3 regions of the Shewanella sp. 1180_01 genome follow, and region 3 is predicted to be linked to each of the others. Evidence: predicted binding sites of a transcription regulator. Region 3 holds the regulator's gene; each other region holds the start of a gene.

Evidence for each region. Region 3 encodes LexA, which represses DNA repair genes until DNA is damaged. Its sites were predicted from a motif close to TACTGTATNNNNATACAGTA; they were not measured.
Region 1: a site for LexA is predicted at 3,168-3,187, ahead of dinG (ATP-dependent DNA helicase DinG). Genes of this name have one in related genera too.
Region 2: a site for LexA is predicted at 2,285-2,304, ahead of dinB (DNA polymerase IV). Genes of this name have one in related genera too.

Annotation. Positions count from the first base shown of each region.
Region 1 is NZ_VXCT01000001.1:513,381-517,832, forward strand. It holds gene FW758_RS02350 (primosomal replication protein) at 1-298, opposite strand, end outside; gene FW758_RS02355 (sulfite exporter TauE/SafE family protein) at 289-1,062, opposite strand; gene dinG (ATP-dependent DNA helicase DinG) at 1,072-3,144, opposite strand; gene FW758_RS02365 (DNA polymerase II) at 3,282-4,452, shown strand, end outside.
Region 2 is NZ_VXCT01000003.1:95,241-99,692, reverse strand. It holds gene FW758_RS03665 (methyl-accepting chemotaxis protein) at 135-2,138, shown strand; gene dinB (DNA polymerase IV) at 2,328-3,404, shown strand; gene FW758_RS03655 (LysR family transcriptional regulator) at 3,448-4,347, opposite strand; gene FW758_RS03650 (DMT family transporter) at 4,440-4,452, shown strand, end outside.
Region 3 is NZ_VXCT01000056.1:19,052-23,503, forward strand. It holds gene coxB (cytochrome c oxidase subunit II) at 1-405, opposite strand, end outside; gene FW758_RS20465 (cell division inhibitor SulA) at 808-1,320, opposite strand; gene lexA (transcriptional repressor LexA) at 1,317-1,937, opposite strand; gene plsB (glycerol-3-phosphate 1-O-acyltransferase PlsB) at 2,098-4,452, shown strand, end outside.

The DNA.
Region 1 (4,452 bases), on a different contig from region 3:
CCCGTTTGACGGCGGTGAATCTGTCTTGGATCCGCTCGCAGCTGAGGGCAATCGTCTGGGGGGCGAGTTTGAGCTTAATTTGTTTTTCGAGCTGTATAATGCTGCTACGAATTTGTTCAATACAGGGACCGAGTTGGGCGCCGTGTTGGACAAATAGCGAGTGATTAAAGCGCTCCGTTTCTTGCAGGAGTTTGCGCTGCGGCGGCGCGAGTCGATTATCGTGCTGCAGTACTTCTTGCTCTAGCGTTTTGAGCTGATTTTTCAGCATCACCAGTAATTGTTGGGTGTTCACAACCATGCGCTCCATGCCAAATTTGCTGCAATCATTAGCACGATCAAAATAAACAGTGGACGAATAAAGGGCATGCCAAATTTAATCGCGCAGCGGGCGCCGATAAATGAGCCTAACATCATGCATAATCCCATCCACAAACCTATTTGCCACTCTACCTGCCCAAGCCAGCCAAAGATAGTCAATGCGGTCAAGTTGCTGGTGAAGGTCATTGCACGGGCGAGGCCGCAACTGTGCAGTAAAGGCAGTTTATACAAAGAGCCGGATGTGACAGTCCAAAACGCGCCAATGCCAGGGCCGGCAAAGCCATCATAAGTGCCTAAAGCGAGTCCCTGTAGCCATTGTTGCTTGGCGGGTGGTTTGCTGGTTGGGGCTTGGCAGTTAACATCTGATATCGCATTGGGGCTGATTAAACTGTAAATGGCGATGCCAATGATCAGCAGTGGCAGGACTTTTTCGAGCCATTGGGTATCGACTAAATAGACTAAGAAACTGCCCAATACGGCACCAATAAAGGTGGCAATAAAGGCCATGTACCAAAATGAGGGTTTAAAAAGGTGCTGACGATAATAGGTCCAAGCCGCCATTGAAGAGCCAAAACTGGCGGCTAACTTATTAGTACCTAATACGGTGTGCGGTGCAATGCCTAAGGTTAACAGTGCGGGGATCGACAATAGGCCACCGCCGCCAACAACGGCATCGATGAATCCAGCGATAAGACCTATAACTGCCAACAGGGCCCAATGACTGGGCTCGAGTAACAATTCCAAATTTTAATCCTACTCTATGACACGTCTAAAGGGCGGTAAGGCGTCCAACAAGGACTTGCCATAGCGTTTAGTGACTAACCGCCTATCTAAAATGGTGACTCGGCCATAATCTTGTTCTTTACGCAGTAATCTACCACAACTCTGAATAAGCTTACGTGAAGCATCTGGGATAGTCAGTTGCAAGAAGGGATTGCCGCCTTTGACTTTGACATATTCCGCATGGGCTTGTTCAACGGGTGAGGTTGGCACCGCAAAGGGCAGTTTAGTGACGATCAAGTTCGTCAGATAATCGCCGGGTAAGTCGAGACCTTCGGAGAAACTGCTGGTGCCGAACAATATGCTCGGTTCGCCTTTATCGCACTTAGCTTTATGATGTTCGAGTAACTGTTGCCGTGGCGCATTGCCTTGAATAAGCAGCTCAGTGGTGAGTTTACCTTCAAGTAATTCAACCACTTTTTCCATCTGCCAGTAGGAGGCGAATAACACTAAGGTAGCCATTTCTCCTTCAATCAGAGTGACGATTTGCTCGGCAAGTTCTGCCGTATAGGCATCATCCGTCGGCTCAGTGCGCATTTTGGGTAAATAAAGTGTCGCGTTATTGGGATAATCGAAGGGCGATTGTAAGGCTAAATAACGGCTGCCATCGTTGAGTGACAAACCGACTTGATGCACAAAATGGTCGAAGTTATTGAGTGCGCGTAGTGTGGCGCTGCATAACACTACCCCCGCGGCTTTTTGCCACAGCATGGATTCCAGCATAAAGCCGACTTCGATAGGCGAGGCGCTAAACAGATAATCCACTTGTTTACCTGTAATGAGCTCCACCCAGCGCGCCATAGGCGCACCTTTATGTTTATCTTCCTTGGCCATCATCCTCCACAATTTTTGTAGATTCTCGAGTCTTTGCAGCATAAATCCGGTTTCGGCTAACAGTGCTTCGGATTGATGTTTAGGAATGTCGCCATCTTTAATCGCCTCGGCCAGCAGTGACAGCATTTTATTAAACTGTTTGAGGGCAAGATTAGACGTTACAGCAAGGTTTTCAGCCAGAATGAGTAATGAGTCCGGCAGTTTGCCGTGTTCAAAACGCAGACGGTTTTCAGGATTAGCAAAGTGTTTAGTTTGGGTGTCGCAGTAGTGGGCCACTTGATTGAGCTGACTGATAAGATCGCCTAAGTGATCCTGCATCGCCTGCGCAGGAGCAATAATGTTGTTGCTCTTTATTTGGTTTTGCAACTTAGCGCAGGTTTTTCCAATTTTTTCGAGCCAGTCGCATGCGCCCCTCAGCGTGGCCTGCGCACTGGAGAAATCCCGCGCCACAATCGGTAAGTGATGTGCCTCATCGATAACATAAAACACGTCTTCGGGATCGGGCAAAATCACGCCGCCACCGAGCTCTAAGTCGGCGAATAACAAGCTGTGGTTGGCGATAAGTACGTCCCAAGTATCGACATCTTCGCGGGCTTTATGGAACGGGCAATTTCTGTGGCTGGCGACTTGACGATGACAGCTGTGTTTGTCGCAGGCGATTTGTTGCCACAGGTGATCGGGCAGCGGTACGGCTAAGGTATCGATTTCGCCATTCCAGCGACCTTCGTTATAGTCTTTTAACAGGCCATGCATCATAGCCACTTGGCTATTGTCAGGCTTAGTTTGCCACATGGCCATTTGTGTACTGTTGTCGTCACCGATGAGCATCGCCAGTTTCGAAAGACACACATAACGTTGTCGACCTTTGACTAGGCCAAAGCGGAAATTTAAGCCGGATTGCTCAAGGAAGAAGGGCAAGTCTTTATGCAGTAATTGTTCTTGCAGGGCAACGGTCGCGGTGGCGATACAGACTTTTTTCTTGCTCGCTAATGCCAGTGGAATGGTACCGAGAATATAAGACAATGATTTACCGATACCAGTCCCTGCTTCGACCACTATGATGCGTCTATCTTTGTCATAGTCGCCGGCGAGGGTCTTAGAGATTTCCGCCACCATATAGTTTTGTTCGCGGCGCGGCCTAAAATGAGGTAAGGCGGTAGCGATATCCTTATAGATGGCGCGGATCTGGGTTTTTACATTGTCAGGTAACATGCGTCACTACTTTATCGAATTAATGCTGTACATAATAACAGTGATTGCATAGCCTAAGAAACTTTTCTGCCATTTGGCGGCATTTAAATTGAGGAACCATCTAAATTGACAAGCTATGCGATTTGGGAATCCATGCGATGAAGCCAGAGGCTACCGCGGCCGTTAGTGTACAAGGTCGAGTCTTAACACGCCATGCGATTCATCGTAATGGGAGTTTAGTGTTGCAGTATTATCTGGCGACCGCCCAAGGCCCTGTGCTGGTGGAAGTGCAAGGCACTGAACACATTTGTTTTTGTCATCAAACGGATGTGGCGGCTTTACAGTTACAAACGCCGGGTCAAGCATTGCGGTTTGTGCCGTTAGCGCTCAAAAGCTTTAAAGGCGGCGCCGTCAGTGGAGTTTATGCTAAATCGAGCAACAGCTTACGTACCTTACAGCGCATCGCGAAAGATGCCGATATCCCTTTATTCGAAGCGGATATTCGGCCCGAACAGCGTTATTTAATCGAGCGGTTTGTAGCGCTAGATGTGGCATTTTTAGGGCATTTCTCTACGCCGACTAGCGACAGTCTTGAGGCTAACTCGCTGCCCGTGTTTATCGCCGAGCGGGCTAAGAGTATTGCCCCTTTAACGGCGGTGAATTTACGCTGTATCTCACTGGATTTTGAATGTAGCTTTGAGGGCTTACTCTATTCGGTGGCGCTATATAGTCAAGACAGTGGCCGAGACGAGGGGCAAGGCAGCCTCAAGCAGACTTATGAAAAAGTGATTATGGTGGGCGAAGTTGAATCAAACTCCCCCGAATATATTGAATGGGTGGCCGATGAAGCGGCGCTGATCCATCGATTAATCGCGTGGTTCCATGAGTTTGATCCTGACTTTATTATCGGTTGGTCAGTGGTGAGTTTCGATCTCGCTCTATTGTCACGCCGTGCATCATTACACCGTATTCCGCTCACCATTGGCCGCGGTGGCGCCAAGCTCGATTGGAAAGTTGACAATAAGTTTCGCCCAGAAACCTTAGTCTTACCGGGCCGTGTGGTACTCGATGGTATCGATTGGCTTAAAGCCGCTTTTTATCACTTTGAGCGTTTCTCGTTGGAATTTGTGTCGCGGCAACTATTAGGTGAAGGCAAGGCCATTCATAACGTCGATAATCGCGTTGAAGAAATTGACCAGCTGTTTAAGACCGATAAACAAGCTTTAGCGCATTACAATCTTACCGATAGCCGCCTAGTGTGGGATATTTTTACTCACACTCAATTGTGGGATTTTGCCCTCGCGCGTGCCGAACTGACAGGTTTAGAAC
Region 2 (4,452 bases), on a different contig from region 3:
CCTTTCTTTACAAATACTTATTTACGTTTTTTATGGTGATTTCATCTGTTGTTAACAGGTAAAAATTGTTACCGTGTAAAACTATTTTTGCGAGCCATATTGTTAACTTGTTGGCCAGCCAGACGGGAAGATTGATGGGATATATGAAACGTTCTCTAAGTTTGCAGTTAGTGGTGACTATCGTTGGAGCGCTTGCTGTACTGCTTACCTTAGTCGCCGCTTTGTTGGTAACGAAAGAAAGTGATAACACGCGAAAGCAAGTCGATGCGGATATTTCGGCGTTAGTTGCCTTAAAAGCCAATGAGATCAGCGGCTACTTTATTGCTAAGGGCCAAGTGATCCATTCAGTATTTGCCGAGCCGGGTTTAGTCAAATGGTTTACTCAGTATCACGCCCGTGGCAGTCATCTCGCGGCTGATCGCCAGTATCAAGACATTATTGGTTACTTTAAGTCTTTCTCCGATCGCGATAGCGATGTTAAGTCGGTGTTTTTTGGCTCGGCCAATACCTTCGAGTACTTTGACCTTAATGGCCGCTTCGATGGCGATCCTGATTACTACACCAACAAACGACCTTGGTGGCAGGAAGCGATCGATCAAGCCGGGCTCTTTGTTGGCGATCCAGCGGTCGATGCGAACGATGGTTCAATTTCTGCCACGGTTAAAACCCCCGTTTATGCGGCGAATGGCGAGCTGATTGGTATCGGCGGCATGGATATCTTGATTGATACTATTGGAAAATCCCTGCTGGCACCGATTAAATACCGTGATTTCGGCCAAGCTTTCTTAATGACAGACGAAGGCAAGCTAGTGTATTTCCCTGGTTTTTCCGATCGTTTCCCGCCGGGTTCCTTGGCGAATCAAGTGGATACTCAGTTTAAGGATACCTCAGGGTTTTCGGCATTAAGACAACAGATGCAAAGGGAAGCGCAAGGGTTTGCTAACGTTACTTTTAATGGCGTGCCCCAACGGGTGAGCTTTGTGACTGTGGGCGGCGATTATCCCAAACAAAAGTGGCACTTAGCCTTTATGTTGCCTCACGAAGTGATTGAAGCACCAGTGACCGCTGCGTTCTGGAATGCCAGTATGGTTGCCATAGGCATCATGCTGCTAATGGGCGTGACGGTATGGTTGATGTTGCTACCCTTTAGACGTCAACTCGCTAAGTTATTGGATGCGATGGAAGATATCGCCGAAGGTGACAGTGATTTATCAAAACGTATTCTAATGGATCGAGAAGATGAGTTAGGCAAACTTGGCGATGCTTTTAACCGCTTTGCCGAGAAAGTGCAGCATATGTTGTTGGATACGCGCAGCTTAACCCAAGAGGTAGGCACGGGTGTTGTCGATGCGCGGCAAATCTGCGACTTAGCCGTGTCGTCGGTCTCATCGCAAAAGCAGCAGATAGATTCGGTTGCTACCGCCGCGACTCAAATGGCGCAAACCAGTCAAGAAATGGCTGTCAGTGCCCAGAGGGCGAATGATTTTGCTCAGAAGGCGCAAACTCAAGCCCACGATGGTACACAGATTGTTTCCCGTGCGACCGAAGGGATGAAAGCGCTGTCGCAGCAAGTGATCGCCGCGGCGAAAGTGATTAAACACTTACGTAATAGCTCAGAGCAAATCGGTGAAGTCTTGAGCGTGATCCGTAACATTGCCGAACAAACCAATCTATTGGCATTGAATGCGGCGATTGAAGCGGCGCGTGCGGGTGAGCAAGGCCGCGGCTTTGCTGTGGTGGCAGACGAAGTGCGCACGCTGGCATCCCGTACCCAAGATTCTACCGCTAACATTCAAGGTATTATTCACACCTTGCAACAAAGCGCATTGCAGGCCGAGCAAGTGATGGAATCGGGCGTTGAGCAAGCGAAAGCGGGGCAAGAGTTAACGACTCAGGTCGAAGCGGCACTGAATGATATTGCCACGGCGATTATGTCAATCCAACAGCAAACGGTTGAAATAACCGTAGCAATCGATCAGCAAGCCGTGGCGGCCGAGGAAGTGGCGCTCAATGTCGATAATGTGCGGGGGTTGTCGGATCAGTCTTTGCTTTCGAGTCAGGACTTGTCGCAAAGCTTGCAAGGCTTTGAAGATATGACCCGCGCACTTACTCGCAATATCGGCCAATTTAAGATTTAAGCCTGAGTTGGTCAGTGAACTATTCGCTCACTGACCATCAGCTCAATCACGGCATCACTCATAGTGCACTCACAAAAGGAGCTTAGGCTCCTTTTAATTTTAGGTTTCCCGCCCGATCCCCGCTAAATTGATGACGAACACTTGATTACTGTTTTTATATACAGTATTTTGGCGTTGGAGGAATTCAACGTGCGAAAAATTATTCACATCGATATGGACTGCTATTTTGCGGCAGTGGAAATGCGCGACTTTCCCGAATACCGTGGCAAGCCTTTAGCCGTGGGCGGCAGCAGCGACCGTCGTGGTGTTATTAGCACTTGCAGTTACGAGGCACGTAAATTCGGTGTGCGTTCAGCGATGGCAACCGCTTATGCCTTTAAGTTGTGTCCCGATCTCATTTTGGTTCCTGGGCGGATGCAGGTTTATAAAGATGTGTCGCTGCAAATTCGTGAAATTTTCTCCCGCTATACCCCATTGATTGAGCCGCTTTCTTTAGATGAAGCCTATTTAGACGTGAGTGAGTGCCAACAATATAAGGGCTCGGCGACCTTGATTGCGCAGGCCATTCGCCACGATATCTTAGCCGAAACGGGGTTAACCGCTTCGGCAGGCATAGCACCAGTGAAGTTTTTGGCTAAGGTTGCCTCGGATCTGAATAAGCCAAACGGCCAATATGTGATTACCCCAGAGACACTCCCTGATTTTGTTAAAACCTTATCGCTGCGTAAAATTCCCGGTGTCGGCAAAGTCACCGCCGAAAAGCTCTCCTCGCTTGGGCTCAATACCTGTGGTGATGTGCAAACCTATTCTAAACCTGAGTTATTGGCGCGATTCGGCAAGTTTGGTGGCGTCTTGATTGAGCGTTCCCAAGGCATCGATGAGCGGGGCATTTCCGCTGACAGGGAGCGTAAATCAGTCGGTGTTGAAACTACGCTGGCGAAGGATATTTATAACCTAGAGCAGTGCCAACAAGTGATGCCAGGATTGATCCAAGAATTAGCCCTACGTTTGAGCCGCAGCGCTAAGGAGCGCAAAATTCACAAGCAAGTGGTCAAGCTCAAGTTTAATGATTTCAAGCAAACCACTATCGAGCATCGCAGCGATGAAGTCTCGATTGTAATGTTTTATGATCTACTCGCACAGGCGATGGCAAGGCAAGAGGGGCGCGGCATTCGCTTATTAGGTATTTCGGTGGGCCTCGCCGATTCTATCCTCGCAGTGCCCGAAATCCCAAATGCCCAGACTCAGCTTGATTTAGCGCTCTAGCTGTTTACTGAGTCGATAAGCCGCAGACTCATACCTGAATGGCTCAATAAGCCTCGGGTGGATTCGCCAACATAAAATCAATTAACAGTCTGACCCGCAAGGGTAAATTGTCCCGATCGCGATACATCAAGTAGGCGGTGCGCGGAATACCTTGCCATTCTGGCAGTATTTGAACGAGCTTGCCGCTTTGTATCTGTTCACTCGCCATGCTGATGGGCAATAGTCCAATACCGAGTCCCGCCACCACAGCCTGACTGGCGATCGCCATATCATCGACGGCTAATTTGATGTTACCTCTTGGCTCAAACTCGAAATCTTGCCCTGTGATATTGTGCTGTAAGCGCCATGTTTTTACGGGCTTTGCGATGATAACTGGATGTTGTTCGAGTGCTTCTATGGCTTGCAGTGCATGCCACTGGGTTGCCGATGTGCTGGCGCAAAGTACAAAGCTAATCGTGGTGAGCGGCCTTGCAATCCAATCGGGATCTTTAGGTTCACCCACTCGAAAGGCAATATCGATAGCGTTTTCACTGACATCGATATTCATGTTCGACAGGCTTAAATCGATGTCGATATTGGGATAATGCCGTTGGAAGGCGTTGAGTGATTCACCTAGCCAGCGATAGGTTGTATTGATGGGCGCCGAGATCCGCAGTTTGCCAACCGCTTGATGTTTATCCGCATGCAACTCACCAGATACCTGGTTTAACTCGATAAACAGCGGGCCGCAGCGTTCGAGATAACGCTGACCTGTGGCGGTAAGGTTGACTCTATGGGCGTCTCTGTGCAGTAAACGCAGGCCTAATGATTGCTCTAACAGATTGATTCGACGACTTAAGGTCGAAGGTGGAATGCCTAAGTGTTGCGCCGCGAGCTTAAAGCTCCCTTGTTGTGCCACCACCCAAAATAGGCGCATATCGTCTAAGGAATAATTAAGTTTCATATTTGGAATTTAAGCTCTCAATTTTTTAGGTTTTAATTATATATGAAACTTATAAACTAAGCTCAATCCCAATTACCTCCCTAGAGTCCGATATGAAATCCCATA
Region 3 (4,452 bases):
TTGATCGAAATAGCTGTAGTGCCATTTCCATTGGGAACCTGTGACTTTAACGGTGAGATCGGCATTGCTGGGATCTTCCATCGCAATTAAGGTCTTTGTCGCTGGAATCGCCATTAAGATCAAAATGATAAATGGCAGAATCGTCCAAGCGATTTCAACTTTAGTGCTTTCGTGAAAGTGCGACGCGACAGCGCCTTTGGATTTTCTGTGATTGATCATGGCGTAAATCATCACGCCAAAGACCACAAGGCCAATGGCGCAGCAGATATACAAGATGGTCATGTGCAAGTGATAAACCTTGCCACTGATCTCGGTTACGCCAGGGGTCATGTTGAACCGCATGTCCGCGGCGGCCAACGGTGGTGCGAATAACACCACGAGTAAACAATACAACAATTGCTTCACAAGACTTCTCCTCTGCCAATTGCGAATAGCAACTACAAAGAAGAGCAACACAGTAAGTCTCAACTCTATGCAAACTCTTCAGTTCCCAAAAAAGCGTTTTTGACTTCAACGTGCGTTGGCGGCTGTTACTTTTAATTAAGTATTGTTACTGCTGGTATTAGCCACGCTGGCACATACGACTGAAATAAATCTGTTCTCTATTTTTAGTGGCATTTTGAACTCGATTACGGCTCGATTTATTTGCCACGGGCGGCGATATATCATCGCCGACTAAATCAACCATACTTGCTGTTTAAATATTGATCAAGATCACTTATTTATCTAATTGTCTGAAAAATTGCCAAAAAAAAGCCTCACATTCATAGGCGAGGCGGCTTTCAAGGTAAAAAATTAAATGAATATTTAATGTACAGCACTAAAAAAAGATTGTTGGCCGAAGAGGCTACCTTGCTCAATGCGTACGTCGCCATGTAAGTGACTGTTTACGTCTTCTAGCACTATGCCCATGGCGCGGGCACTTTTAGCGACAATTTGCAGGCGACGATTATCGCGTGCATCTAATGATTGGGTCCAAGTAATAACCGCACTGGACGTACCACTTGTTAAGGCTTTTTCCATCGCCCACAGGGTTTCCACTTCATCTTTCGCGTGCACCAGCAAGACTCTATCCATACGCACGCCAGCGTTGGCGAGCATTTGTTTGTAGCCAATACTCGGTGGGTTGATGAGCACTAACCAACGGCCCTGTTGGCTTAACTGGGCGAGTTGCGCGCTCAGATGGATTAATTCTTGGCGACCTTGAGTCTTAGTTGGCATGCAGGCGATAGGTGCATGGTGCCAGTCATAGTCGGCATCACGTACTTCATCGAGCCACAAGCCCGGGTGGCGGGGTGCATTGCCAAGTAGTTTGTTCATAGCCAATCTCCATTACGGATCACACCGACGGCGAGTCCTTCAATTGTTAAACTTTGATAGCCTAAATCCACTTTAATCGGGGAATAGTCTTCATTTTCGGCGTGTAGATAGACCACATTACCTTTTTTTTCGAAACGTTTAACAGTGACATCGTCGTCGACTCTAGCGACAACCACTTGACCATTTCTGGCTTGTTGTACTTTATGAACTGCCAGCAAATCTCCTTCGAGAATGCCGATATTCTTCATGCTGTCGCCTTTAACCCGCAGTAAAAAATTGGCGGCGGGATGGAACATGCTTGGGTCGACTTGGTAGTACTGTTCAACATGTTCTTGGGCGAGAATAGGTTCGCCAGCGGCTACTTGACCGATAAGCGGTAAACCTGTTTCAGTTACTTCTTCGACTTCCGCAGTCAGACGAATGCCCCGCGATGTGCCTGGCATGATCTCAATGCAGCCCTTTTTCGCCAACGCTTTAAGATGCTCTTCAGCCGCATTGGCGCTCTTAAAACCTAAACGGGTCGCGATTTCTGCCCGAGTGGGTGGCATGCCAGTATCGGCAATATTTCGTTTAATTAGCTCTAAAATTTCAGCTTGGCGTGGCGTCAAAGGTCTCATGGTGTTTCCTGTTTTTCTATACAGTTACTGTTAGTATATACAGTATTATTTGCAGCGCAAGTATTAACCACTTTTTAGCTATGTTGGAGAGAATTAGCGAATATTACCCATAGTCTGGTATTCTACCGGGCTAGTAAACGTACTTAATTGCATAAGAATAATGCCTAAACACGACTCTCTTTGGTTGAAATCATTACGCTGGATCCAAAAACACTTAGTGCACACTATTGTTGTGCCTCAGGATCCCTTTGCCGATCTGAATCTGGATGCCTCCAGACCCCTTGCTTATGTGATGAAAACGGAATCGCTGAGTGACATCGCTGCCCTGAGTGAAATAACGGCTAAGTTAGGACTACCGAGCCCCTATGAGCCTTTAGTGGCAAATGGTGTGATTGCGCCTCGGGTTGTCTGCCTTCAAGGGCGTAAGCCGCTGTTTGGTGAGCGTGCCGGTAACGAGCCTTTCCTCGAATGCTTTATGCGTTTGTTGGCCGTGCATAAGGAACGCCCTGAATTAGACATTCAACTAGTGCCCGTGAGCCTGTATTGGGGCCGCACGCCAGGGAAAGAAGACGACACTATGAAGGCGGCTGTGTTTGAGCGGGAAAACCCGACTTGGCTGCGCAAATGCTTGATGATTTTATTCTTAGGTCGACATAACTTCGTACAGTTTTCAAATGCGGTATCTCTGCGATACATGGCCGACGAACACGGCACTGACATGGGGATTGCCCATAAATTAGCGCGGGTCGCGCGGGTGCATTTCCGCCGTCAACGTAAGGTGATGACAGGGCCTGTGCTGCCAAATCGCCAAGCACTGTTTCATTCGCTGCTCAAATCCGAGTCCTTGCGTAAAGCGATTCAAGAAGAAGCGGCCAACAAAAAGATTTCTGAGACCCAAGCGCGCGAGACGGCTATTGAGTATCTCGATGAAATCGCAGCAGATTACTCAGATAGTTTAGTGCGTATTGCCGAGCGTTTTTTAACTTGGTTGTGGAACAAGCTTTACAGCGGGATCAACATTAAAGGCGCCGAGCAAGTTCGCCAGTTGCACCATGATGGCCACGAGATTGTCTATGTGCCTTGTCATCGCAGCCACATGGATTACCTGCTGTTATCGTATATTTTGTATTATCAAGGCATGGTTCCGCCGCACATTGCTGCCGGTATTAACCTCAATTTCTGGCCCGCTGGACCTATGTTCCGTCGCGGTGGTGCCTTCTTTATCCGCCGTAGTTTTAATGGCAACAAGCTGTATACCGCAGTATTCCGTGAATATTTAGATCAACTGTTTGCTAAAGGTTATTCGGTGGAATATTTCTCCGAAGGCGGCCGCTCACGTACCGGTCGGCTATTGGCGCCAAAAACCGGCATGATCGCTATGACGATGAACAGCGTGCTGCGCGGTATCGAGCGTCCAGTCACGCTAGTGCCTGTGTATTTAGGCTATGACCATGTGATGGAAGTGGCGACGTACCATAAAGAGTTAAGTGGTAAGAAAAAGAAAAAAGAATCTGTGTGGCAGGTGTTTGGTGCGATTCGCAAACTGGGTAATTTCGGCCAAGGGTATGTGAACTTTGGCGAGCCGATTACTCTGCAAAACTTCTTAAATGAGCGCGCGCCAAACTGGCGTACTGAGTTGGCCGATGATCCTGAGCAAAAACCAAGCTGGTTAACGCCAGCGGTAAACGTGCTGGCGAATCGAGTGATGACGAATATCAACGATGCGGCGGCGGCGAGTTCGGTGACCTTGACGAGTTTAGTGTTGCTGGCCACAGATCAAAATGCCTTAGAGCGCAGTCTGCTGGAACGTCAGCTTGATCTGTATCTGACTCTACTCAAAAAAGTGCCTTACACTACTTATACTTCGGTTGCCGAAGGTGATGGTAAGCATTTAGTGCAGCAAGGTTTAGAGCTGAACAAGTTTGTTGTTTGCGCCGATCCTTTAGGTGAAATCGTGTCTATCGAGGCGAGTCAGGCAGTGTCTATGACTTACTATCGTAACAATATCATCCACTTATTTATTGTGCCGTCATTAATTGCGAGCTGCTTAACGCATAATGAGCAGATCCCGCGTCAGCAAGTTGTGTCAATCGTTGCCGATTTTTATCCACTGCTGAAAGCCGAACTCTTCATGGGCATTAAGGATGTACCTGCCTATGTCAGTCAAGTGCTGGATTTCTTCATTGAACAAGGGTTAGTGGTTGAGACTGATACCTTAACTGTCGTGCCTGAACACACTAGCCAACTATTATTGTTAGCCAGTTCAGTGAGCGAGACTCTGCAACGCTATGCCATAATTTTCAATCTGTTAGCGAACAGACCTAAGATGGAGCGCTCAGAACTTGAGTCTGAGAGTCATCTACTCGCCCAGCGTTTAGGCGCTTTACATGGCATTACCGCGCCTGAGTTCTATGATAAAAAACTTTACGGCACCTTGAGCGTTAAGCTCAAAGAATTGGGATATCTAGCGGATAACCAAGATAAGTCCAATATCAATCGCATACGAGATCAAGCC